DNA from 3 places in the Photobacterium sagamiensis genome. Region 3 is predicted to be linked to each of the others. Evidence: predicted binding sites of a transcription regulator. Region 3 holds the regulator's gene; each other region holds the start of a gene.

What was found. Region 3 encodes CRP, which controls carbon source genes, mostly activating them, when cyclic AMP is high. Its sites were predicted from a motif close to TGTGANNNNNNTCACA; they were not measured.
Region 1: malT (HTH-type transcriptional regulator MalT) is a predicted target of CRP. The motif match lies at 3,443-3,458, and genes of this name have one in related genera.
Region 2: L4D76_RS26540 (NupC/NupG family nucleoside CNT transporter) is a predicted target of CRP. The motif match lies at 2,876-2,891, and genes of this name have one in related genera.

What each region holds. Positions count from the first base shown of each region.
Region 1 covers NZ_JAKJSP010000058.1:18,848-26,740, forward strand. Annotated here, with positions in the region: gene L4D76_RS23385 (DUF4336 domain-containing protein) at 1-479, opposite strand, end outside; gene malT (HTH-type transcriptional regulator MalT) at 531-3,239, opposite strand; gene L4D76_RS23395 (glycogen/starch/alpha-glucan phosphorylase) at 3,722-6,184, shown strand; gene malQ (4-alpha-glucanotransferase) at 6,334-7,893, shown strand, end outside.
Region 2 covers NZ_JAKJSP010000077.1:16,043-23,935, forward strand. Annotated here, with positions in the region: gene deoC (deoxyribose-phosphate aldolase) at 1-571, opposite strand, end outside; gene L4D76_RS26535 (XapX domain-containing protein) at 1,024-1,197, opposite strand; gene L4D76_RS26540 (NupC/NupG family nucleoside CNT transporter) at 1,462-2,727, opposite strand; gene L4D76_RS26545 (TatD family hydrolase) at 2,950-3,738, opposite strand; gene glgX (glycogen debranching protein GlgX) at 3,846-5,924, opposite strand; gene prfC (peptide chain release factor 3) at 6,126-7,715, opposite strand.
Region 3 covers NZ_JAKJSP010000045.1:41,583-49,475, reverse strand. Annotated here, with positions in the region: gene L4D76_RS20435 (aminotransferase-like domain-containing protein) at 1-1,287, shown strand, start outside; gene L4D76_RS20430 (hydrolase) at 1,357-2,334, shown strand; gene L4D76_RS20425 (YheU family protein) at 2,571-2,786, shown strand; gene L4D76_RS20420 (phosphoribulokinase) at 2,881-3,750, shown strand; gene L4D76_RS20415 (OsmC family protein) at 4,010-4,414, opposite strand; gene crp (cAMP-activated global transcriptional regulator CRP) at 4,687-5,319, shown strand; gene L4D76_RS20405 (hypothetical protein) at 5,515-5,718, shown strand; gene L4D76_RS20400 (DUF1338 domain-containing protein) at 5,773-6,564, opposite strand; gene astD (succinylglutamate-semialdehyde dehydrogenase) at 6,619-7,893, opposite strand, start outside.

The DNA.
Region 1 (7,893 bases), on a different contig from region 3:
AGGCCAATTGTGAGTATATTATGGCTGTCAGCCATCCATGCTAATGTGTCACCGACGATCAGGGTTTTAGATTGAGGATCGCAAAAAACAACTTCTTCCATTTTATCGCTGCCGCGTACCAATGTTTGTAATAACTGGTGACGCCAAAGTTCCGGTGTATTTGCGCTGAGCGCATCATCAAATACCAGATCTGTTCGTTTGTTTTGTAATCCTGGAGGAGCAAAAAAATAGGCTTCAGGGTAGGCAAGCCACCACTCAGACAGAAATAAGTGGTGGCTCATATTTGGTGTCACAACGGCTTGTATCTGACCGAGCTTGGTTAATTCAAGCTGAAGCTGGGTAGTTAGCTCAACCGGGGAATGTATCAGTAATTTATCGTTATCTAATCGAATAATAGTCATGCGACCGCCGACAGGTATGCCACTCACCTTGAGCGGCATGTCCTGATACCAGATGCGACCTCGACTCCATTCGATCATAGGTTATCCTTAACCTGTTTTCCTTGTGTGGTTATTCAATTAGTTATGCCATCAAAAGCCCATTAGTTTCAATAAGTTTTCTGCAGTTTCTATTGCTTGTTGCCGATTCGCAATATTCAGTTTCTGGTACAAATTACGGATATGAGTTTTGATCGTGGTGGAAGCCACATCTAACTCCGATGCAATTTGCTCGTTACTGTAACCGGCATAAATCAGCCCCAGTACCTGCCATTCTCGTTGTGTCAGCGGACTGGTTCTGATCAATTCCGGAATATTTGGCAAGTTCAGCAGTTTTTCAACAAAATTCTCATCGAAATGTACTGAGCGTGTACGTTCTTTACTGGTCATCTCGCGCAGTAATTGTTGTGCACGATGAAGTTCCAGTTCACCCAGTTGTTTTGTTTCAACCAGTTCCTGAAGCAAATCGCAGATTTCATTTGCATCACACAAGAAATTTCCGATCATGCCCGTACTGTTAGTCAGAATTAACGCTTCTTTCAGGTGGTTAAGCGCTTTTTCTCGCTGCCCCTGCATTTTGCAGAGCACAGATTCCAGTATAAGGTTTCGGTTTCTGTCTGTGACGAGGTTATGCTCTTCACTACCTTCCTGAAGCATGGATAATACTTCTTGTGCTTGATCAAGATTATTTACTATCAGGCTTGCACGGGCAATGTTACGCCATTGAAGTTGCTGGAAGTGGTTACAGGCTCCCTCTGGACGCTCAGCCTGTTTAAGCCAGTCAGCGATTTTGTCAGTTTCGCCCTTGGCCTGCCAGTAAAGCAAGTTAGCTAAATCGGCATTGGCTTTCCAGTCAATGTGGTAAACCGAGCGTTTCATCAGGCTGTTACAGAGCTCTAAATAACGAGCCGCCTTGTCTAATTCGCCGCGGGTTATCGCTATTTTTGCCAGCATAGAGTAGGCATGTAATGATTTTGTTTCATCGAATGGCGCAAGTACTTCTAAGCTCTTATGTGCACACTCTTCAGCTTCATCCAGTCGGTTCCAGCACCATAGAATTTGCGCACGCAGGCGGAGAAGAAACTCATGCAGCGGCACTTGTTGTAAATGTTGCTCTTTTACCAGTTTGTATGCCTGATCGAGTAATTCGAATGCAGACTGCACATAACCTTGAGCAACCAGAATTTCACTTTGCTGCAGCAACGCCCACAGCGCCTGATGATAAACATGGTACTGACGTGCCATTTTCTCAGTTTGCTGCATCATAGGTAACGCCCGGCTCAGATTGCCTAAACAGTGATGTACTTCGCCCACGACAGAAGTGGCAACAATACGGCTTCGGTAAGTCGTCGATGGTAATTGCCCCAATGCTTGTTCTGACAATATCAAGGCATCTTCTGGCTTACTTTGATTGATCGCTACCTGAGCGCGAAGCGCATTGAACTCACCCTGAAGTGCATCATCTAATACCAGATCACGCTGATGCATTTCGGCTTCAGATTCTGCAATTAGTTCGCCCACATCGTTGTAACGATGCTGACTTTGTGCAAGCCACGCACGTAATAAAGTCAGGCGAGGTGTGCTGAACAGTTTGTCTTTACTTAATGCAGCAATGGAATCTTCCAGCAGCTTTAATTCGCCATGGTGGAACATACCCCAGCCATGATTGGTGAGGATCTCTATGGTGAGATCTTCATTTTCACTTTTTAAGGCATGGACTAATGCTTGTTGTGGGCGGTTTTGCTTCAACCAGGCTTTGGCAGCACAAGTGTGCAATTCTGAACGCTGTTGAGGTATCTGCGAATAACGCTGGTGACGCAAGAATTCGGCAAAAAGATTATGGAAACGGTACCAGTTATCAGCACCTTCCAGGGTATTGAGGAACAGACCAAAACGGTTGAGTGATTCCAGTAAGGCTAAAGCATCATTACGGCCTGTTAGATCCGTAACGAGTTCTGCATTGAACATATCAAGTACAGAGCATTGCAGTAAGAATTGCTGTATGTCTCGATCTAGCTGATCGAAGACTTCTTCTGCCAGGTAATCCCATAAATGGCCACGGTTGAAATTGGCCATTGAAAGAGCCGATTCCGCCAGGTTATTTGGCGTTTGCTGGGCGTGAAGTGCGATTAATTGTAATGCTGATGGCCAGCCTTCTACTTGCTCTCGCAAGGAATTAAGAACGGTACTTTCTACGTCTTCTGCAATACGCTTATGGAAAAATCGTTCGGTCTCTTCCTGATCGAAAGCCAGTAACTGGTTATCGACCTCAATGAGAAGATCACGAACACGAAGATTCGCGGTTCCGAGAGGGGGCTGAGTACGGCTGGTTACAACTAGGGTCAGGTTGTCGGGCATGTGCTTAAGGAAGAAACGCATGCCTTCATGAATGTCGTCGTTGGTGATGACATGGTAATCATCAAGAACTAAGTAGGTTTGCTCGTGATAATCTGTAAGTTCACCAAATAGTTCACTAAACAGGGTCGTCAGGCAGGCAAATTGGCGACGCTCTGCCATTGCCTGGGTTTTTAAGCACGCGCTGTTCGTTGCCTTGTTGATGGATTGCAGTAAGTAATTTGCAAACCTGAAGGTATCGTTATCGCTCTCGTCGATATTGAACCAACCAGTATGAGGATGCTCGTTCAACCACTGAGCAGCCATCGTGGTTTTTCCATAACCGGCAGGAGAACGAAACAGTACAAGACGATAAAAAGGTGCTTGGTCGAGGCTTTCCAGCAAACGCGGGCGAAGAATTGCATTATGAAGGCGTGCCGGTTTAGTCAGTTTCGATGGTATCCACATAGTCTTGTTATCTTTTGTAAGGTTTCAAAATCCAATTTGATTTCTGGTAAGTCTTGTACCAGGAATAGATCATCTTCATGGCAAGTATGCCGCGAAGAAATAAAATGATGCACGAAATTGCTTTCACATCATTTGACCTTGCCCATAACTTTACCTTTCTAAGTCGATGAAAAGGTATATCTATCGCATCTCCTCCCCAAAATTATGAGCCAGCTCACAGATATAACATCTAAGAATAATGATTAAGGTCATAGTTGCACATGAGTTTTATACATAACAAATGTGAGTTATGTTGCATACATGACAGTCTGAACTTTTGTCTCCACCCTGAAACTATGGCCAAGGTCACAAAAAACACGGGGTTTCATTACCTACGCCCCTCTGACTCATCCCTCATCCTCCAAGGGGCGGGAGGATGTTTTTAAAGACAAATACAGGCAGCATAGACAGCAGTTGGAATAATCCCAGAGAGAGAAAGAACCATGACAACACGTGGTCAGACACAACAATTTGATAAAGCGGCTTTTAAAGCGGCAGTACAAAAACACTTAGTTACTACTTACGCAAAAACGGCAGAAACTGCAGACACACGTAGCTGGTATCTTGCAGTTGGCCGTGCATTGGCAGAAATCAGTACTGGTAGCTTGCTTGAAACAGAAAAGTTTGTAGCTGAAAGCAATGCACGTAGTGTTAACTACCTTTCACTTGAATTCTTAATCGGCCGTCTGACGGGTAACAACCTAATCAGTATGGGTCTTTATGAAGATGTGAGCGGTGCGGTAGAAGAACTTGGTCTGAACTTATCCGACCTTCTGGAAGAAGAGCGAGATCCTGCTTTAGGTAATGGTGGTTTAGGCCGTCTTGCTGCTTGTTTCATGGATTCGTTAGCCGCTCAAGAATATCCGGCTGTGGGTTACGGCCTGCACTATGAGTACGGTCTGTTCCGTCAGTCTTTTGAAAATGGTCGTCAGGTTGAAGCGCCGGATGCATGGCGTGGCATTGAAGGTTACCCTTGGGAAGTTCTTCGTCCAGAATTGAATCAGACGGTTGGCCTATATGGTCGTGTTGAATCATATATCAATGAAGACGGTGAGAACTGCCGCCGTTGGGTACCCGCGATGACCGTTGAAGGTATTGCCTGGGACCTTCCTCTAATTGGTTATGATAATAAGAGCGTTTATCCACTGCGTTTGTGGGAGTGTCGTTCACCTGCACCATTTAACCTGGCTCGTTTTAACGACGGTGATTACGTAGGTGCTCAGTACAGTCAGTTAGAAGCGGGTAACGTGACGAAAGTTCTTTATCCGAATGATAATCATGATCAGGGTAAAGCACTACGTCTGATGCAACAGTACTTCCACTGTGCCTGTTCAGTAGCAGATATTCTGCGTCGTCATTTCGCGGCCGGTCACAAGATTGAAGATTTTGCGAAGCTTGAAGCGATTCAGCTAAATGATACCCACCCAACGATCGCTATTCCTGAGCTGATGCGCATTCTTCTTGATGAGCACAAACTTGATTGGGATGCGGCATGGGCAATTTCTTCTAAGACGTTTGCTTATACTAACCACACCTTGCTTCCAGAAGCACTGGAAACGTGGAGCGAAGCGCTTATTGCAGAGATGCTGCCACGCCACATGGAAATCATCTTTGAAATCAACCATCGCTTTATGAGTCTGGTTGAAGAGAAATGGCCTGGTAACAATGAAATCAAGCGCAAGCTGTCGATCATTGAAGAAGGCCCGCAGCGCATGGTACGCATGGCTAACCTTTGTGTAGTGAGCACCTATGCCGTAAACGGTGTAGCAGCCCTTCACTCAGCTCTGGTTAAGCGTGACTTGTTCCCTGAATTCCACGAATTATTCCCAGGACGTCTTCACAACGTAACCAATGGTGTTACCCCGCGTCGTTGGGTGAAATACTGTAACCCTGGCCTGTCTGCGTTGATTAGCGAAAAAGTGGGTGATGACTGGCCACTGAAGCTAGAAAAAATAGCAGGGCTGGAAAAATTCGCTGACGATAAAGCTTTCCAGAAGCGTTACATGGCAGTGAAGAAAGAAAACAAACAGCGTTTGGCTAACTGGGTTGAAGAGAACATGGGTATCGAGCTAGATACTGATGCCATCTTTGATATTCAAATCAAACGCCTGCACGAATACAAGCGTCAGCACCTGAATCTGATTCATATTCTGTCGCTGTATCACCGTCTGATCAATGATCCGACATTTGACATGCACCCGCGCGTATTCTTCTTTGGCGCAAAAGCAGCACCAGGCTATGCGCTTGCTAAAGACATCATCTTCGCAATCAATAAAGTTGCTGACAAGGTGAATAATGATCCTCGCCTTGGTGGCAAGCTGAAGGTTGTGTTTATCCCTGATTATCGCGTAAGTCTTGCAGAAATTCTGTTCCCGGCTGCCGATGTTTCTGAGCAGATCTCTACTGCAGGTAAAGAAGCATCAGGTACCGGTAACATGAAGTTTGCCCTAAATGGTGCCTTAACGATCGGTACGATGGATGGTGCAAACGTTGAGATGCGTGAAGAAGTGGGTGATGAGAATATCTTCATCTTCGGACTACTCGTTGATGAAGTACAAAAACTACTGGAAGAGGGTTACGACCCATACCGCTACTATCATGCTGATAGTTTACTGCGCGCCTCACTGGATCTGTTGGAAACTGATGAGTTCACACCAGGTAAGCCTGGCCAGCTGGCGGCAATTCGCCATAACTTGCTGGACGGTGGTGATCCGTACCTGGTACTAGCAGACTTTGCTGATTATGCGAAGACTCACGAGAAAATTGATGCTGAATACCGTGACCAGGCAAACTGGGCGCGTAAGGCGATTCTTAACACTGCTTTGATGAGCAAATTTAGCTCAGACCGCAGTATCCGTGATTATGCAAACAATATCTGGAACTTAAAACCAGTTATAAAAAAGTAAGCGTAGCGCGTTAATACCACTTGTTTGTTAACTCTTATTGCTAGTTAGCAATCTAATTGAGTTAACCCATAGCTGGTAATTAATATTCTTTATAGATATCAGCAAAAACTAACATCGTAGCGGCCGCAAGGCCGCTATCGGAGAGAACGATGAAAGAAGATAATGTATTAAAACAAGTTGCTGAAATGGTTGGGATAGCAGACCGCTATGTCAGTGCTTGGGGCGATGAAGCTAAAGTTGAAGATGAAACGATTCTGCGTTTATTAGCGGCACTTGGCTACGATACTAAAAATGACGAAGCCCTGTTAGAATCTGCCCGTAAAAAGCACCGCCCTGACGTACTTGCGCCTGTGCAGGTCGTTCGTCGTGATGAACAACCAATGCACATTACCTTACACCTTGGTGTCAGTGCTCGTATGAGCGACTTCAGCTGGCGTCTGCACACCGAGCAAGGCAAAGTAATGGAAGGTTGGTTGCAATCGCAATTAATTTCAGATGATCGTGAAAGTGGCGGTCCGCTTGTTTTTGCTTTGCCTGATGATCTGGAAATGGGTTATCACAAGCTTGAAGTCTTCCGTAAGCGTCGTAAATCTCCGTTTGAAATGACACTGATCGTGACACCAGAGTCTTGCTATAAACAACCCGCGTTGTTGGATGACAAGAAGCTTTGGGGCACCAGTGTTCAGTTGTACTCTGTTCGTACCAACCATAACTGGGGTATTGGTGATTTTGGTGATCTGAAACAACTGGTTTCTGACATTGCTGCACGTGGTGGTGATTTTGTGGGCCTTAACCCAATTCACTCACTATTCCCCGCAAACCCTGATGGCGCAAGCCCATATAGCCCGTCTTCTCGCCGTTGGCTAAACCTTATGTATATTGATGTAAGCTCGGCTCCTGAGTTTGCACTATGTGATGCTGCACAGCAATTAGTTGGCAGTTCAGAATTCCAGCAGCGCCTGGTTGAAGCACGTAATACTAACTGGGTGAACTACAGTGAAGTGTCATGCCTGAAAATGGCCGTGCTGCCATTATTGTTTGAGACATTTACTGAGCGTCATCTAGACAAAAAAACAGCACGTGCTCAGAAATTCCTGCAGTTTGTTGAAGAGGGTGGCGATAGCCTGCTTCATCAGGCCGCATTTGATGCATTGCATGCAACATTGAAAAAAGAAGATGACAGCACCTGGGGCTGGCCGGCATTCCCTGAAGAATACCGTCACTTTGATAATGCAGCGGTTAAAGCCTTTATCAAAAACAACTTCAAGCAAGTTCAACTGTATATGTACCTTCAGTGGCTAGCTGATACTCAGCTGGCAGAAGTGAATGATCTTGCCGAAGAAAAAGGCATGGCAATGGGTCTGTACCGTGACCTTGCTGTTGGTGTGTGTGATTCCGGTGCCGAAACATGGGCTGATCACGGCGCGCTATGCCAGGACGTAAGTGTTGGTGCTCCGCCAGATGTTCTTGGTCCGTTAGGCCAAAACTGGGGTTTGCCTCCGTTAGATCCACTGGTACTGAAAGAAACAGCGTACGAACCGTACATCCAGTTACTGCGTGCAAACATGCGTAACTGCGGCGCACTGCGTATTGACCATGTATTAGGTCTTTTGCGTCTTTGGTGGATCCCTAAAGGCGAATCTGCGAAGAGCGGTGCATACATGTACTACCCGGTTGATGACCTGATGGCAATCCTTGCGTTGGAAAGT
Region 2 (7,893 bases), on a different contig from region 3:
CCATGTCTTTAATCACAGTTAGCATGATTTCAGCAGCTTCTGGAGTTGCGTTAACTGGCACTTTACCTGTAGACGTTTTGATAAAGTCAGCACCTGCTTTAATACAGATTTCAGAGGCTTTCTTGATTAGTTCTGCTGTTTTAAGCTCACCCGTTTCGATGATAACTTTTAGCAGAATATCGCCACATGCTGCTTTACACTGCTTAACCAGTTCAAAGCCAACTTCTTCGTTACCCGCCATCAGGGCGCGGTAAGGGAAAACAACATCAACTTCGTCTGCACCGTAAGCGACAGCCGCTTTAGTTTCAGCGACTGCAATTGCAATATCGTCGTTACCGTGAGGGAAGTTTGTAACCGTTGCAATACGGACTTCAGGTGTACCCTGCTCACGCAGTTGCTTCTTAGCAACAGGAATAAAACGTGGGTAGATACATACTGCTGCGGTGTTACCTACGGCTGTTTTAGCGTTCTTACACAGTTCGATCACTTTTGCATCAGTGTCGTCATCGTTCAGAGTTGTAAGATCCATTAATTTAAGTGCACGTAGTGCAGCAGCTTTTAAATCGCTCATGACTATCTCCAGTCCAGTTATTTTCTACCAAGCTTATAGAAACTGTTCCATACGCTCGACGATAAGTCTTTTTTCCAAACCGCCAAACGGCCCGCCTACAGCGAACAGTTAGATGAGCGGACTTGGTTCCTTGAAGACTCAGGTAAACAACGCGAGATTGCATTACCTGATTGATATCCTTTTCACCGCGCGAGACGCTCAGAACTCTCAGCTCTTAACACAGAGACCGGAGAAAGAGCGCCTTGCTAGTTTGTGCTGTCCAGTAAAATCGTGACAGCAGTCCCATCACGATGGGGGAATACTGAAACAGCAATTGTCAGTTTATGATGGCGCTCACCAATAATAGCAATGTCTGATGAGTGTCACCACCAAAGTCGTGTTTCCGTACGTGGACAATATGTTTACATTCATAACAGGCATTAAGGTACTAATAAGTAATAATTTAAAGCCTGTTAACCAGTCATAATTTTCTCAAGAATCCAATGATAAGCCACCCCACCGGCATAGACACCTACAATTCCCATCACTCCCGGCAATACCGGAGGAGCAGGGATGGGTAATTTGATCGCCGAAAACAACACACCGACGATAAATCCCGCTAAGATTGCCAGTAATACTTCACTCATAAACCTATCACTCTGTCTTTCAGTTCATATTTATGAGTGTAGCTTGCAGTCCAAGAGGTGCCGCTTGAATCAATGGAATGATGCTAGCAAAAGAAAATTGCAGAAAGCGGAGCGCAATCGATTTTATGAGTTAAATAACACCTTCCACCCTGCGTTATTACGAAATCTGTTGAAAAAAGCTCTACTAAAATCCAGCTCAAAAAAAAAACGCCACAGCTAAGCTGTGGCGTTTTATATTGTTGCTCTTACTGAACGAGTCAGTAATTACAGCGCGTTGATAGTCACGAATAGACCAGCAATCGTTGCAGACATTAGGTTAGATAATGTACCTGCTGCTACCGCTTTCATGCCGAAGCGAGCGATGTCGTGACGACGGCTTGGCGCCAAACCACCCAGACCACCCAGTAGGATTGCTACTGAAGACAGGTTAGCAAAGCCACACAATGCGAATGAGATAATTGCCTTAGTCTTATCAGACAGAACAACTTCAGCGCCTTCAGCTAGGTAAGGGGCAAAGTTCAGGTAAGCAACAAATTCGTTCACAATCAGTTTCTGACCGATGAAAGAACCTGCGATGGTTGCTTCTTCCCATGGCACACCGATTAGGAATGCAAGTGGAGAGAAAACATAACCAAGGATCAGTTCCAGTGTCAGTTCAGGCATACCGAACCAACCACCAATACCACCCATGATACCGTTCACTAGCGCAATCAGGCCGATGAAGGCTAGTAGCATTGCACCAACGTTCAGTGCCAGTTGCATACCAGAAGACGCACCGGCAGCAGCTGCGTCGATAACGTTCGCTGGTTTGTCAGCGTCGTCTTCATCACCACCAGCTAGTTGCTCGATTGGCGTTTCAGTTTCAGGTTTGATGATCTTAGCAAACAGCAGACCACCAGGTGCAGCCATGAATGATGCTGCGATTAGGTATTCCAGAGGCACGCCCATAGAAGCATAACCCGCTAGTACACCACCGGCAACAGAAGCAAGGCCACCACACATTACTGCGAACAACTCAGATTGAGTCATTTTTGGTACGAACGGACGGATAAGCAGTGGAGCTTCCGTTTGACCAACGAAAATGTTAGCTGTCGCAGACATGGATTCCGCACGAGAAGTGCCCAGTAATTTTTGTAGACCACCACCAAGACCATTGATGACAATCTGCATAATGCCCAGGTAGTAAAGCACACTGATCAATGCAGAGAAGAATACGATAACAGGTAGTACGCGCAGGGCGAATACGAAACCGCCGCCACCGAATACTTCAAACATCTTATCTGACGTCAAACCGCCAAATAGGAAGTTAATACCGTCATTACCGTAACCAATTACATTGGCAACAGCTTGAGACGCGCCATAAAGCACATCGCGGCCTACAGGTACATAAAGAACAAATGCACCTAATAAAAATTGGATGGCAAATGCACCACCAACAGTACGTAAATTAATAGCTTTACGGTTATCTGATAGCAGAACTGCTAGGCTTAGCAGTACTACGATCCCAACCAGGCTCATAAACACGTTCATAGTTTATGGCTTCCCTTTTAGTAGTTAAGTTTGGCGTCTCGACAATTTGGCTCATTAAGAGTCCAGCGAATTATACTCATGCGGAGACAGATAAAGTAATGCGAACATCACACTTTCCAAGGAAAGGAGATGAGAGTTTAGCGCTAATCGTGAGCAAGATCACGATCACCCGGACAACTCGCGCAACCGTTTAGCGCAACCGTTCAGATAATGAGAACCAGATCACAAATCAATATGAAAAAGTTCAGCTGTAGTTAAGGTTGTCACCTCTTCTATCTGCCGCTCCGATTCCATTCGTATTTCGGTTAAAGCTCGCAAAATGTTGCATAGCCTGTCAGGCCGGTTAGGTTCACCCTGAAAGCCGGCAACGGGCATATCCGGAGCATCAGTCTCCAGCATAAGCTCTGCCAATGGCAGACCGGCTATAGTATGGCGTGTTTTATTCGCCCGATCATAGGTAATCGTTCCACCGACTCCAATTTTGATACCTAGATCAATAAGTTGCTTGGCTTGTTGAATGCTGCCGCTAAAACCATGATACACGCCGCCAGAAATCGGCGGGTTTTGCCTCAGAACCACCATCATCTCGGTAAAAGCTTTTCGGCAGTGTAAAATTACGGGTAATCTCATGCGGTTCGCTAACACGATCTGCTCTTTAAGCTGTTCGATTTGCAGTTCTTTATTAACATCTGCAATGGCAAAGTCTAGTCCGCATTCACCGACAGCAACGCATTTTTTCTTTTCATCACCTTCAGTGACAGTGCTTAATCGCGAAGCCAGATTAAAGATAGCGGTATCACTATGCTCGTGGCTAAAAAAGGGATGCAGGCCCAAAGCATAATAGAGGTTGGGATACTGCAGGCTAAGTTGCTCAACAAGCGCCCAGTTACGTTCCCCTACCGAAGGGATCACAATAACCTCCACTCCGGCACGGCGAGCCAACTCAAGATAATATGCAGGATCATCTGAGAATGGCGGGAAATCAAAATGACAATGGCTATCTATTAGCATGAAAAATTAATTATTATCATGTGGTTGAGATCGTATTTAACCACACCTTGTTTCAACCATTTCCACATTTTCTTCCCCCCCCTTCTCATCTTGTAAGATTAATCGACCTATATTAGTTTCGCTATCATCACCACCATAGTACGGCCTTTTACCAATATGGTCTGATAAGGATAAGCAGGCACTTCATCAATCGCATAAATATCTCGCGGGCTGCTTTCAGCCGTATTAATCAGTACATGCCAGCCAGTTAACTCCCGCTCCGGCAATGTGAATTCAAGCGGATCCCAATACGCATTACAAATCACATAGATCTCATCTTTAGTAATAGGATGGTTGACGGTCAGAGCAAGCGAATGGGAATGTTCTGACCAGTCTGGTTGATGAGGCTTAAGGCCATGCCAGCAAATATCGACACTTTCCAATGCCGAGCTCAGTGACAAATGCATATTCCTCTCAATGGTTGGCTTTGCACGGCGGAATTGGCTGAGCAGTTTTACAAACCGCAACAAATCGGCATGCTTATCAACTAACCGCCAGTCAAACCAGCTTATCTCGTTATTCTGACAATACGCATTGTTATTACCCTTCTGGGTTCGCCGGACTTCATCCCCCATGCTGATCATCGGCGTACCCAGCGATAGAAACAGTGTTGCCAGCATGTTTTTGCACTGACGATGGCGCAGGATCTCAATCTCAGTAAAATCGGTTGGCCCTTCAACCCCATAATTACAGGACACATTGTGATTATCTCCGTCCCGGTTGTTTTCTCCGTTAGCCAGATTATGTTTCTGGTTGTAGCTCACTAAATCATTGAGGGTAAAACCATCATGGGCACAGATAAAATTCACAGAACGATGGGACGAATGATGGCGGCTGCCATAGATATCGGGCGAGCCCAGCATACGGGATGAAAAGCGGGTGACACTACCACTGTCACCCCGCCAGAAAGCCCGAACATCATCTCGGTATTTACCGTTCCATTCATTCCAGCGGTCACCGATAAAGGAACCTACCTGGTACAAACCAGCCGCATCCCAGGCTTCCGCAATAATTTTAGTTCCACTTAAAATGGGATCGGAATCAATTGACCACAATAGCGGCGGCTCTTTCATCGGTACTCCCCGACTGTCACGAGCCAGAACTGAAGCGAGGTCAAAACGGAAACCATCAACGCGCATTTCGGTCACCCAATAATGCAGCGCATCAATGATCATCCGCCGTAATACACTGTGATTGGCATTACAAGTATTACCGCAACCACTATAATTCGCGTATGAACCATCTTTCCGGTTGATCAGGTAATAGGCTCCATTCTGTAACCCTTTAAAACAGAATGTCGGCCCCCCCTCGCCCCCTTCTGCGGTATGGTTAAACACCACATCAAGTATGACTTCAATACCGGCCTTATGCAGCTCTCTGACCAGCTCTTTAAATTCATTAATGGCACTCAGCGGTTGTTTTCCAACACTGTAATCGGTATGCACGGCAAAAAAATTAATCGGGCTGTAACCCCAGTAGTTCTCTTGCTCCTGCGGCGCATCAGACACATCAAACTGCTGCACCGGCATCAACTCAACGGCCGTGACCCCTAAGGATTTTAGATAGGGGATTTTATCGATAATGCCCGCGAAAGTACCTCGATGTTCTTCCGTTATGCCAGAAGACAGATGCCGGGTGAATCCCCCCACATGCATTTCATAAATCAAGGTATCAGTCAGCGAATGGCGGGGAGACTCGCTTTGCTGCCAGTCAAAGACCCGGTGATCGACGACTATACTTTTCATGCAGGCATCCATATTAGAGCCCGGTTCGATAGCTCGCTGCCTGTTGTTATGATCACTAAAGCAAATAGCGTGGCTGTATGGATCTATCAGTACTTTGTCTTTATCAAAACGCAGGCCTTTTTCAGGTGACCACGGGCCATCAACCTGAAAGCCATAAATCTGACCATGACCGATATTGGTAATGAAGATAAACCAGTAATGGCCGCGCTTGTGAATCGATGGCTTGAGTACAAATGAGAGGGAAGGACTATCGGAATTACGGTCAGCAAACAGGTGCAGGGTAACTTGAGTGGCATCTTTGGAATACAAGCTGAAATTGACTCCCGTCTCTTTTACGGAAGTACCTAATGGTGAAGGAGCCCCTACCCCGGAATATATTTCACGGCTCTGCGCAACGTCCATCGTCGACTCCCTGACAATTAATACCAATCACACCAAACAATACTAGCTGGGCATGTTATGCAACCGCTGGAGTATACACCCAAACTACCTCAAGATGCGAGATTCAGCATCTCGAGGTGGTTGGGTATAGCAATAATCATCTTTTAACAAACAAAAAAACCGCCACAAATGTGACGGCTGATTCGTTTTCACTATTAACTATTAGTGTTCACGTGTTGCACGGAAATCGATGTCAGGAAAACGTTCTTTCGCCAGATTCAGGTTCACCATCGTTGGCGCAACATAACTCAGGTTGTTGCCACCATCCAATGCCAGGTTCATCTGGCTTTTGCGTTTAAACTCTTCGAGTTTCTTCGCATCATCACATTCAACCCAACGTGCAGTCGCAACGTTTACGCCTTCGTAGATGGCTTCAACGTTATATTCTGCCTTCAGGCGAGCAACAACCACATCAAACTGAAGCACACCTACCGCACCAACGATCAAGTCATTGTTCTGCAACGGACGGAAAACCTGTACCGCGCCTTCTTCCGAAAGCTGAACCAGGCCCTTAAGCAGCTGCTTTTGCTTCAGTGGATCTTTAAGGCGGATACGACGGAACAGTTCTGGCGCGAAGTTAGGAATACCTGCAAACTTGAGCTGTTCACCTTGGGTAAACGTATCACCAATCTGAATCGTACCGTGGTTATGCAGACCGATAATATCACCGGCATACGCTTTATCAGCACGAGTACGATCACCGGCCATGAAGGTTACAGCATCAGAAATACTCACATTTTTACCGATACGGACATGGTTCATTTTCATGCCCTGGTTATAAGTACCCGATACAATTCGCATGAACGCAATACGGTCACGGTGCTTAGGATCCATGTTGGCCTGGATCTTAAATACGAAACCAGAGAACTTCTCTTCTGTCGCTTCGACGTCACGCTCATTGGCCTGACGAGGTAATGGCGTAGGTGCCCACTCAGTCAAACCCTCCAGCATATGGTCAACACCGAAGTTACCCAGGGCGGTACCAAAGAATACTGGTGTTAATTCACCGCTGAGAAACAATTCACGATCAAATTCATGTGATGCACCAAGCACCAGCTCTAATTCTTCACGAACTTGTTCCGCTAAATAATCACCTACCGCAGCATTCAGCTCAGGATTATCCAATCCTTTAATAATACGCTGCTCTTGAATAGTGTGACCCTGACCCGTTGCGTATAAAATCACTTCATCACGGTGAATATGGTAAACACCTTTGAACTCTTTACCGCATCCAATTGGCCATGATATTGGTGCACATGCAATGTTCAGCTCGCTCTCAACTTCATCAAGCAGCTCCATCGGATCACGAATATCACGGTCTAGTTTGTTCATGAAGGTAACGATCGGCGTATCACGCAGACGGGTAACTTCCATTAACTTACGGGTACGATCCTCGACACCTTTAGCCGCATCAATAACCATCAGGCATGAATCGACCGCAGTCAGAGTACGATAAGTATCTTCCGAGAAATCTTCGTGTCCCGGGGTATCCAGCAGGTTTACCAGGCAATCATTGTACGGGAACTGCATTACCGAGGTGGTTACCGAGATACCACGCTCTTTTTCCATTTCCATCCAGTCTGATTTTGCGTGCTGGTTAGAGCCTCGACCTTTTACAGTACCGGCTTTCTGGATCGCGTTTCCGAATAACAATACTTTTTCAGTAATTGTTGTTTTACCCGCATCCGGGTGAGAAATGATAGCAAAAGTTCGTCTTTTAGAGACTTCGCTTTGAAATTCAGTTAGTGACATTACAGTATTCTTTATATGTAAAAGCCGATCTCTGTTGATACGATCAAATCTCATACAGCAACAGAAAGAGAAAAAGAAGGATGAACCCAATTAGGGCTATTCTCGCTGATTTCGACCAGATAAACAATCAAGCCCAGTGACAATACCCATTTTCACCGCCTTCTCCACTCAAAAAACG
Region 3 (7,893 bases):
CCGGGCTGCAAACTGCCTACCCACAGAGCACTCGCCGACCAATTGGGCGTGACCGTCGGCACCATTACCCGGGGCTATGCCGAAGCCGAGCGACGCGGACAGGTTGAAGCCAGAGTGGGAGCCGGTACTTATGTCTGCCAGGCGGATCAGCCTAGCTGGGTCTATAACTATTCCGAGCAGGAAGAAGAGGAATGCAATTTCGGTTACAACATTCCCCCTCGAATCGATCGTTCTGGCATGCTCAAGCAAGCAATGGAGAACATTGCCCGTCACCCTGATCAGTTGAATCAGATGATGCTGTATCAGGATCCCCAAGGCTTAGCGACACACCGCCAAATCGTCGGTGATTGGTTGCAACAAAAAGGGGTGGCTCTCGATCCGCAGCGCATGCACTTCACCTCCGGCGGGCAGCATGCTGCGCAATTGGTATTGTCCGCATTCTGTCGCAGCGGTGATACTGTACTGGTTGAGCAGGTCTCCTATCCCGGTTTTCTCAGTCTGGCCCGTCAGCAGCAAATATCGGTCAAACCTGTTGAAATGGATCAGGAAGGGATTCTTCCGGCCAGCCTGGAAGCGGCCTGCCGTCAATATCAGCCACGCATGATCTACAGCACCCCCACCCTGCAGAACCCGACCACGGTGACAATGGGCGAGCAACGACGCAAGGAAGTGCTGGCAGTTTGCCGCCAGTATCAGGTGTTATTTATTGAAGATGATGTCAACGGCTTACTGCCGGAACAACGCCCGACGCCAATGGTGAACCTGGATCCTGAGCAGGTGATCCATATTGGCGGTCTGTCGAAATGTCTGGCTCCGGGGCTTAGGTTAGGTTACATCCAGGTGCCGACAAGGTTGCAAAAGCGCCTTAATGCTGCCCTGCATAATCATAGCCTGATGATCAGCCCGTTATTGACTGGCCTGGCTTGCGAGCTCATCACTAACGGCGATGCTGACCGAATACTGAGTCAGATCCGTGGTGATATTTATCAGCGCCAGCAGCTGGTATCGCAGTATTTGGGTAACTTCAATATTCAACATCGCAATGACAGCTTCCATGTCTGGCTGACACTGCCAGACTATTGGTTACTGAGCGACTTTGTTAAGGCGGCTGAAGATCTGGGCGTCGTGGTGAAATCCGCCGAATTGTTTGCCCCGCCGGGGAGCACCATACCTCCGGCAGTACGTTTAGCCGTCAGCGCCCCGTTCAGTCACCATAAACTGGAACAAGGCTTGCGAATACTTGCTGAATTGTTAGAGAAAGATCCGATAAATGATTTTCCCCTATAATGCCTGTGTAGTGCCGGACTAAAGTAACAAGCATAAGTTGAAAATATCACTTCAAACATGAGTGGAACCATGATGCCTTTTAAGCCAGCGAACGGGCTGCGCAACGCCCATTTACAAACCCTGCTCCCGCGGTTTATCCGCCGCAAGCCTCTGTTCACGCCGGTGATTCAGCGCATTGAGACGCCTGACGGCGATTTCCTCGATCTGGCCTGGACAGCAGCTCCCGCTGAGCATCCACGTGATAAACCGCTAATGATTCTGTTCCACGGCTTAGAAGGCAGTTTTAACAGCCCCTATGCCAATGGCTTGCTCCATGCCGCCAGAGAACAAGGCTGGCTTGGGGTAATGATGCATTTTCGCGGTTGCAGTGGAGAGATCAACCGTCAGGCCCGCGGTTACCACTCGGGAGAAACCAGTGATGCCAGATTCTTTATTGACTGGCTGAAACAGCAATTTCCCGATGCACCCTTGTATGCTGTCGGGGTCTCGCTCGGCGGTAACATGCTGGTTAACTACTTGGCGGAAACCGGGGATGAGTCTGGATTAACCGCTGCGCAGGTGATTTCACCACCGTTGGATTTAGAAGCTTGCTCAGTGCGAATCCAACAAGGGTTTTCCAGGATCTATCAACAGTACCTGCTTAATTCACTGAAAAACACCTTAGCCAAGAAAATTACTGCCTTGCCTGATGCAATGCCCGTGGCATCAGAGCAAGTACAGCACATTCAGTCATTGTGGCAGTTTGACGATCAGGTTACCGCTCCCCTGCATGGTTTTAAAGATGCCGCCGACTACTACCAACAATGTAGCGGACTCAGTAAGCTCCATCAGGTCAAAATTCCATTGCGGATCATTCATGCGAAAGACGACCCTTTCATGACGCAACGAGTGATTCCCCTGCAACCATTGCCTGCAAATATTGATTATCACTTAACGGCGAATGGCGGTCATGTCGGATTTGTCTCCGGATCCTGGCGCAATCCTGATTTCTGGTTGGAAAAGACGGTACCGGAATGGTTTAAGAAGTTGCCAGATCCTAGAGACTAGATTCGAGTCACAAGTGTGGTCCTGTGGTCCTGTGGTCCTGTGGTCCTGTGGTCCTGTGGTCCTGCAAGCAGGCTCTCCGAGCCATAGTTGGGAGTCAAGCTGTGGCTCTTTCTCGAAACTCGAACCTAGTTACTCGAAACTGTTTATCCATAGGGCCTCAGGGCCATAGTACCGCTCTACAATCTATGAAATTAACAATATAATCAGCACCCCACTAGAAAACAGATACAGTAACTATGATTATTCCCTGGCAAGATATCGACTCTGACACCCTAGACAATCTGATTGAACACTTTGTGCTGCGCGAAGGTACTGACTATGGTGAGACCGAACTCAACATGGAACACAAGGTACAATATGTCCGAAAGCAGCTTGAATCAGGTGATGCAGTGATCGTATTTTCTGAACTGCATAAATCTGTTGATATTAAACTCCGCAGAGATCTCAATTAACGGATATCTCCCGATCAAAAACCAACTTATCCTTGACCCTGGCGCAACACCCTGTTAATAACTTTCATCGTTAACATTAACGACAGGGTATGTCATGTCTGCAAAACATCCGATTATTGCAGTAACAGGGTCTTCTGGTGCCGGCACCTCCACCACTTCAGAAGCATTTCGCAAAATGTTCAATATGATGAACTTCAATGCCGCCTGGCTGGAGGGGGATAGCTTCCATCGCTTTACCCGACCGGAAATGGATGTTGAAATTCGTAAAGCCAAAGAGCAAGGCCGCCATGTCAGCTATTTTGGTCCGCAAGCTAACGACTTTGCCCAACTGGAAACTTTTTTCCGCCAATATGGTGACGATGGCAGTGGTCAATTCCGCCGCTACCTGCATACTTTTGACGAAGCGGTCCCCTATAACCAGATGCCGGGTTCATTCACGCCATGGCAGGAACTACCTGAAAATACGGATGTGCTCTTTTACGAAGGGTTACATGGCGGTGTTGTTGATGGTGAGATCAATGCCGCACAACACGTCGATTTGCTGATTGGTATGGTGCCGATTGTGAACCTGGAATGGATACAGAAGATCGTCCGCGACACGCGTGATCGCGGCCACTCCCGGGAAGCGGTCATGGAGTCTATCGTCCGCTCGATGGACGATTACCTCAATTATATTACGCCGCAATTTTCGCGCACCCATATCAACTTCCAACGGGTGCCGACCGTCGATACATCCAACCCATTCAGTGCCAAAGGCATTCCGAGTCTGGATGAAAGCTTTGTGGTTATCCGCTTCCGCGGAATTAAAAATGTCGATTTTCCGTATCTGCTATCAATGATCCAGGGCTCGTTTATGTCTCGCCATAACACCCTGGTGGTACCGGGCGGAAAAATGAGCTTTGCGATGGAGCTGATCATGCGACCGCTGATCCAGAAGTTAGTCGAAACCGGAAAGATAGGATAAACCCGACGCGAGAGGTGAGTGGCGAGTAACGAGATGCGTGCTTCTCGTTACCCGACACTATATTAGGGTCTTAATACCTACGGTGGTCCTGTGGTCCTGTGGTCCTGTGGTCCTGTAAGCAGGCTCTCCGAGCCATAGTTGGGGGTCAAGCTGTGGCTCTTTCTCGAAACTCGAACCTAATTACTCGAAACTGTTTATCCTTAGGTCCTCAGGGCCATAGCACCGCTTTTCTCGATACCCGGCTCTCGTCACGCGAAACCTAGGCTTTAACTATCTCATACGAATGGGTCATTTCGACCCCTTCGCCCAGCATCAGGCATACTGAGCAATATTTCTGCAGTGAATCTGCAACAACACTGGCAACCCGAGCCTCATCCAGATCATGGCCTGTGACCACAAAATGCAGGTTAGCCGAGGTAAAAATACGCGGTGACTGTTCACGGCGAACAGAAGAAATCTGCGCCTCACAGCCGGCAATGTTCTGGCCAGCTGATTGCAAACCGTCGACAACATCAACTGAGCTACAGCCACCAGCAGCCATCAATACCATTTCCATCGGACTTGGTGCTTTTTCGCCCCCATTGCCATCCATGACGACACTGTGACCAGAATCTGACTGTCCCAGAAAGGTCATTCCTTCTACCCATTTCACTCGTGATTGCATTGCTTTCTCCTTACTTCAAACAGGGTAATTCTGCATTAACTAACAACTGTGTGATCATGTGCACACTTATGAGTACCAAATGGCCATTTCAGGTAGATCAATATCAAGAAAAAGACGCGGAAAAAAGATAAACTCTCAAGTAAATATTCAAGTGAACTTGCAGCCTAGCGGCTGAATGAATATCCTAATCAGCGAACAATTCTATTGTTAGGCCCAGCCTTGAATTATATGGATGTCGTTGTTGGGCAACAAACGCAGAGGAAGTTAGTAATATGGTTCCAGGTAAACCTCAAACAGATCCAACTCTAGAGTGGTTTCTTTCCCATTGCCACATTCACAAATATCCGTCAAAGAGTACTTTGATCCATGCGGGAGAGAAAGCAGAAACTCTCTACTACATTGTGAAAGGTTCTGTTGCCGTATTGATCAAGGATGAAGAAGGCAAAGAAATGATCCTGTCTTACCTTAACCAAGGTGACTTCATCGGTGAGCTAGGCTTATTTGAAGAAGAGCAGGAACGTACTGCATGGGTACGTGCCAAGAGTCCTTGTGAAGTGGCAGAAATTTCTTTCAAAAAATTCCGTCAGCTTATTCAGGTCAACCCTGATATTCTGATGCGTCTTTCTGCACAGATGGCCAACCGTTTGCAAATCACTAGCCAGAAAGTAGGCGATCTTGCATTCCTTGATGTAACAGGCCGTATTGCACAGACATTGCTAAACCTTGCAAAACAACCTGATGCAATGACTCACCCAGACGGTATGCAAATTAAGATCACCCGTCAGGAAATCGGTCAGATTGTGGGCTGTTCGCGTGAGACGGTAGGTCGTATCCTTAAGATGCTGGAAGAGCAGAATCTGATTTCTGCCCACGGCAAAACTATCGTGGTTTACGGTACTCGCTAACCGACCAACGACTTCGATTAATAAAAAGCCGCTTAATGCGGCTTTTTTTGTAACTGCGAAACATATCACTATCACCAAAAAGCATAAAAAGATCTCAAAACGTATATTCTGCCGTAACCGTCACTGTTTATTCACTTGCCAACAGCAATACCAATGCTACATTATGCATATCTAATATTTATGAGAGGTCTTGATATGGATATCGAACGCTTTTCTCCACATACCCTGGTTCCCGCTACGGCTGTCATTGCAGCCTTACCCGCGACCATTGAAATGACTGGTTTTAGCGATCCTCGTCATTACCTTGAGCAACAAACCCTGTTCAGCCAGCGTCAACGCACCGTGCATGGTAATGAGCTATGGAGCCCTACTTTAGATTGCCACCAAGCAAACCAATAATTGAAACGAAAACAGCGGCCAAGGCCGCTGTTTTATCACTGTTTCCTACTCTTACTAACTCGTACTTTCGAAGATCTTATCCGCCGACGCTTCAACAAACCCACGGTACAGTTCACCATCCGTCTGAGGATAGCGCTTAGCAAACTCGTAGAAGCCGCCAGGGATTATTTTCTCACCATCAAGAAAGCCCACCGCCACCTTGTCAGCCATAGTGGCAGACTGCTCCAGCATCACCTCTGGACTCCCTTTCACCTCACCGCCAGACTCATTAATCGCAAAACCATTGTGACGCAGCAGATGGTTCACTTCATGGATCTCAGTGAACTGCTCCAGCTGATTAATACTGACGGTAAAATGATTGGCCCCAAAGCCATGCGCAGCAACCCAGCCGGCATACTCGCTTTCTGCCGATAACATCTCATACGTCGCCGAATCGATATCCCACAAACGTCCACAGCAAACAAACTCAGGTTCATGAATTGCCTGCTCCGGCACCTGATCAACCAGTTCGCGTACCGTTTCCTGTAACAGCGAAGAACACTGCCCCACCATCAGTTCACTGATAAATACTTTCGGTGCTAACGGGTTCGGATGCTCAAAATGCTCTGCATACAGCTTTTTTGCTTCAAAATGATACCTACCACATGGCTTATAGCCAATTGCAATAAATGGGGCTGCCAGCTTATCCAGCCCCACTTTCGGTAAATTGAAGGTACGCAGTGCGATGTGATCATTGAGCAAGGGTTCATCTTCGGTTAACAGTGCATGAACCTGAGCCGCAGACGGACAAAGACGTTGTATATAGTCTTGCCACAGGGCATTAAATAATTGCTCCACTCTTTCCATGATGAATATTTCCCCTTGCTGATAATGATTGCCGTAGTCGACGTATACCGGTGCTTACAACTGCACCCCAGGTGACAGCTGGGCTGGCAGCTCAGTTTGTTCACCTTCCATCGATGCCATAGGGTAAGCACAATAGTCTGCGGCATAATAAGCGCTTGGGCGTAAGTTGCCTGATGCTCCAGGCCCGCCAAACGGGGCATCACCGCTGGCTCCAGTCAACTGACGGTTGCGGTTCACAATACCGGCACGGATATGATCAATAAAATATTGCCATTCCGCATCATCGGTAGAAATCAGGCCAGCTGACAAACCATAGCGAGTATCATTCGCCATCGCGACGGCCTGAGGCAGATCCTGATAACGGACAACCTGAAGCAATGGGCCAAAGTATTCTTCATCTGGCAGCTCAGCAACTTGGCTCACTTCAATAATAGCAGGCGTGACTACCGCCCCCTGGCCACGTTTCGCTTCAAGTAATAGCTCTGCGCCTAAACTCACCAGATTTGCTTGCGCGGCAATGATGCCGTCAGCCGCGCGTTCAGAAATTTGCGGCCCCATAAACGGTTGCGGTTCAGCAAATGGCCCATCAATTTTTAGCTGACCTGTCGCTTTAACCAGACGGTTCAGAATCGCGTCACCTTCCGGCCCCTGCGGTAAATACAGGCGGCGAGCACACGTACAGCGCTGGCCTGCACTGATAAAGGCTGACTGAATAATAGTGTAGACCGTCGCATCAAGCTCGCCATAGGCTTTCGAGATCACCATCGGGTTATTGCCACCCATCTCCAGCGCCAGCATCTTGCCTGGCTGTCCGGCAAACTGACGGTGCAGGATGTGGCCGGTATTGGCACTACCGGTAAACAGCAAACCATCAATCCCTTTCGAGCTCGCAAGTGCTTCACCTGTCGGACGCGCACCCTGAACCATATTCAACACACCTTCAGGTAAGCCAGCTTGTTGCCACAGCTTCATGGTTTCTTCTGCCACTTTTGGTGTCAGATCTGAAGGCTTAAAGACCACGGTATTGCCAGATAGCAGGGCCGGCACAATATGACCGTTGGGTAAATGGCCGGGGAAGTTATATGGGCCAAATACCGCCATGACGCCCAGCGGGCGGTGGCGCAAGACTGCCGCAGTACCTGCGATATCTTTTTGCCTTTCACCGGTTCGCTCATGGTAAGCGCGCAGTGAAATAGCTATTTTACCGACCATTGCACCGGCTTCCGTTCGGGTTTCCCACAACGGCTTACCGGTCTCTTCAGCAATAGTACGGGCAATATGCTCACTGTGTTCTTTCACCAGTTCAGCAAATTTTTCCACAATAGCCTG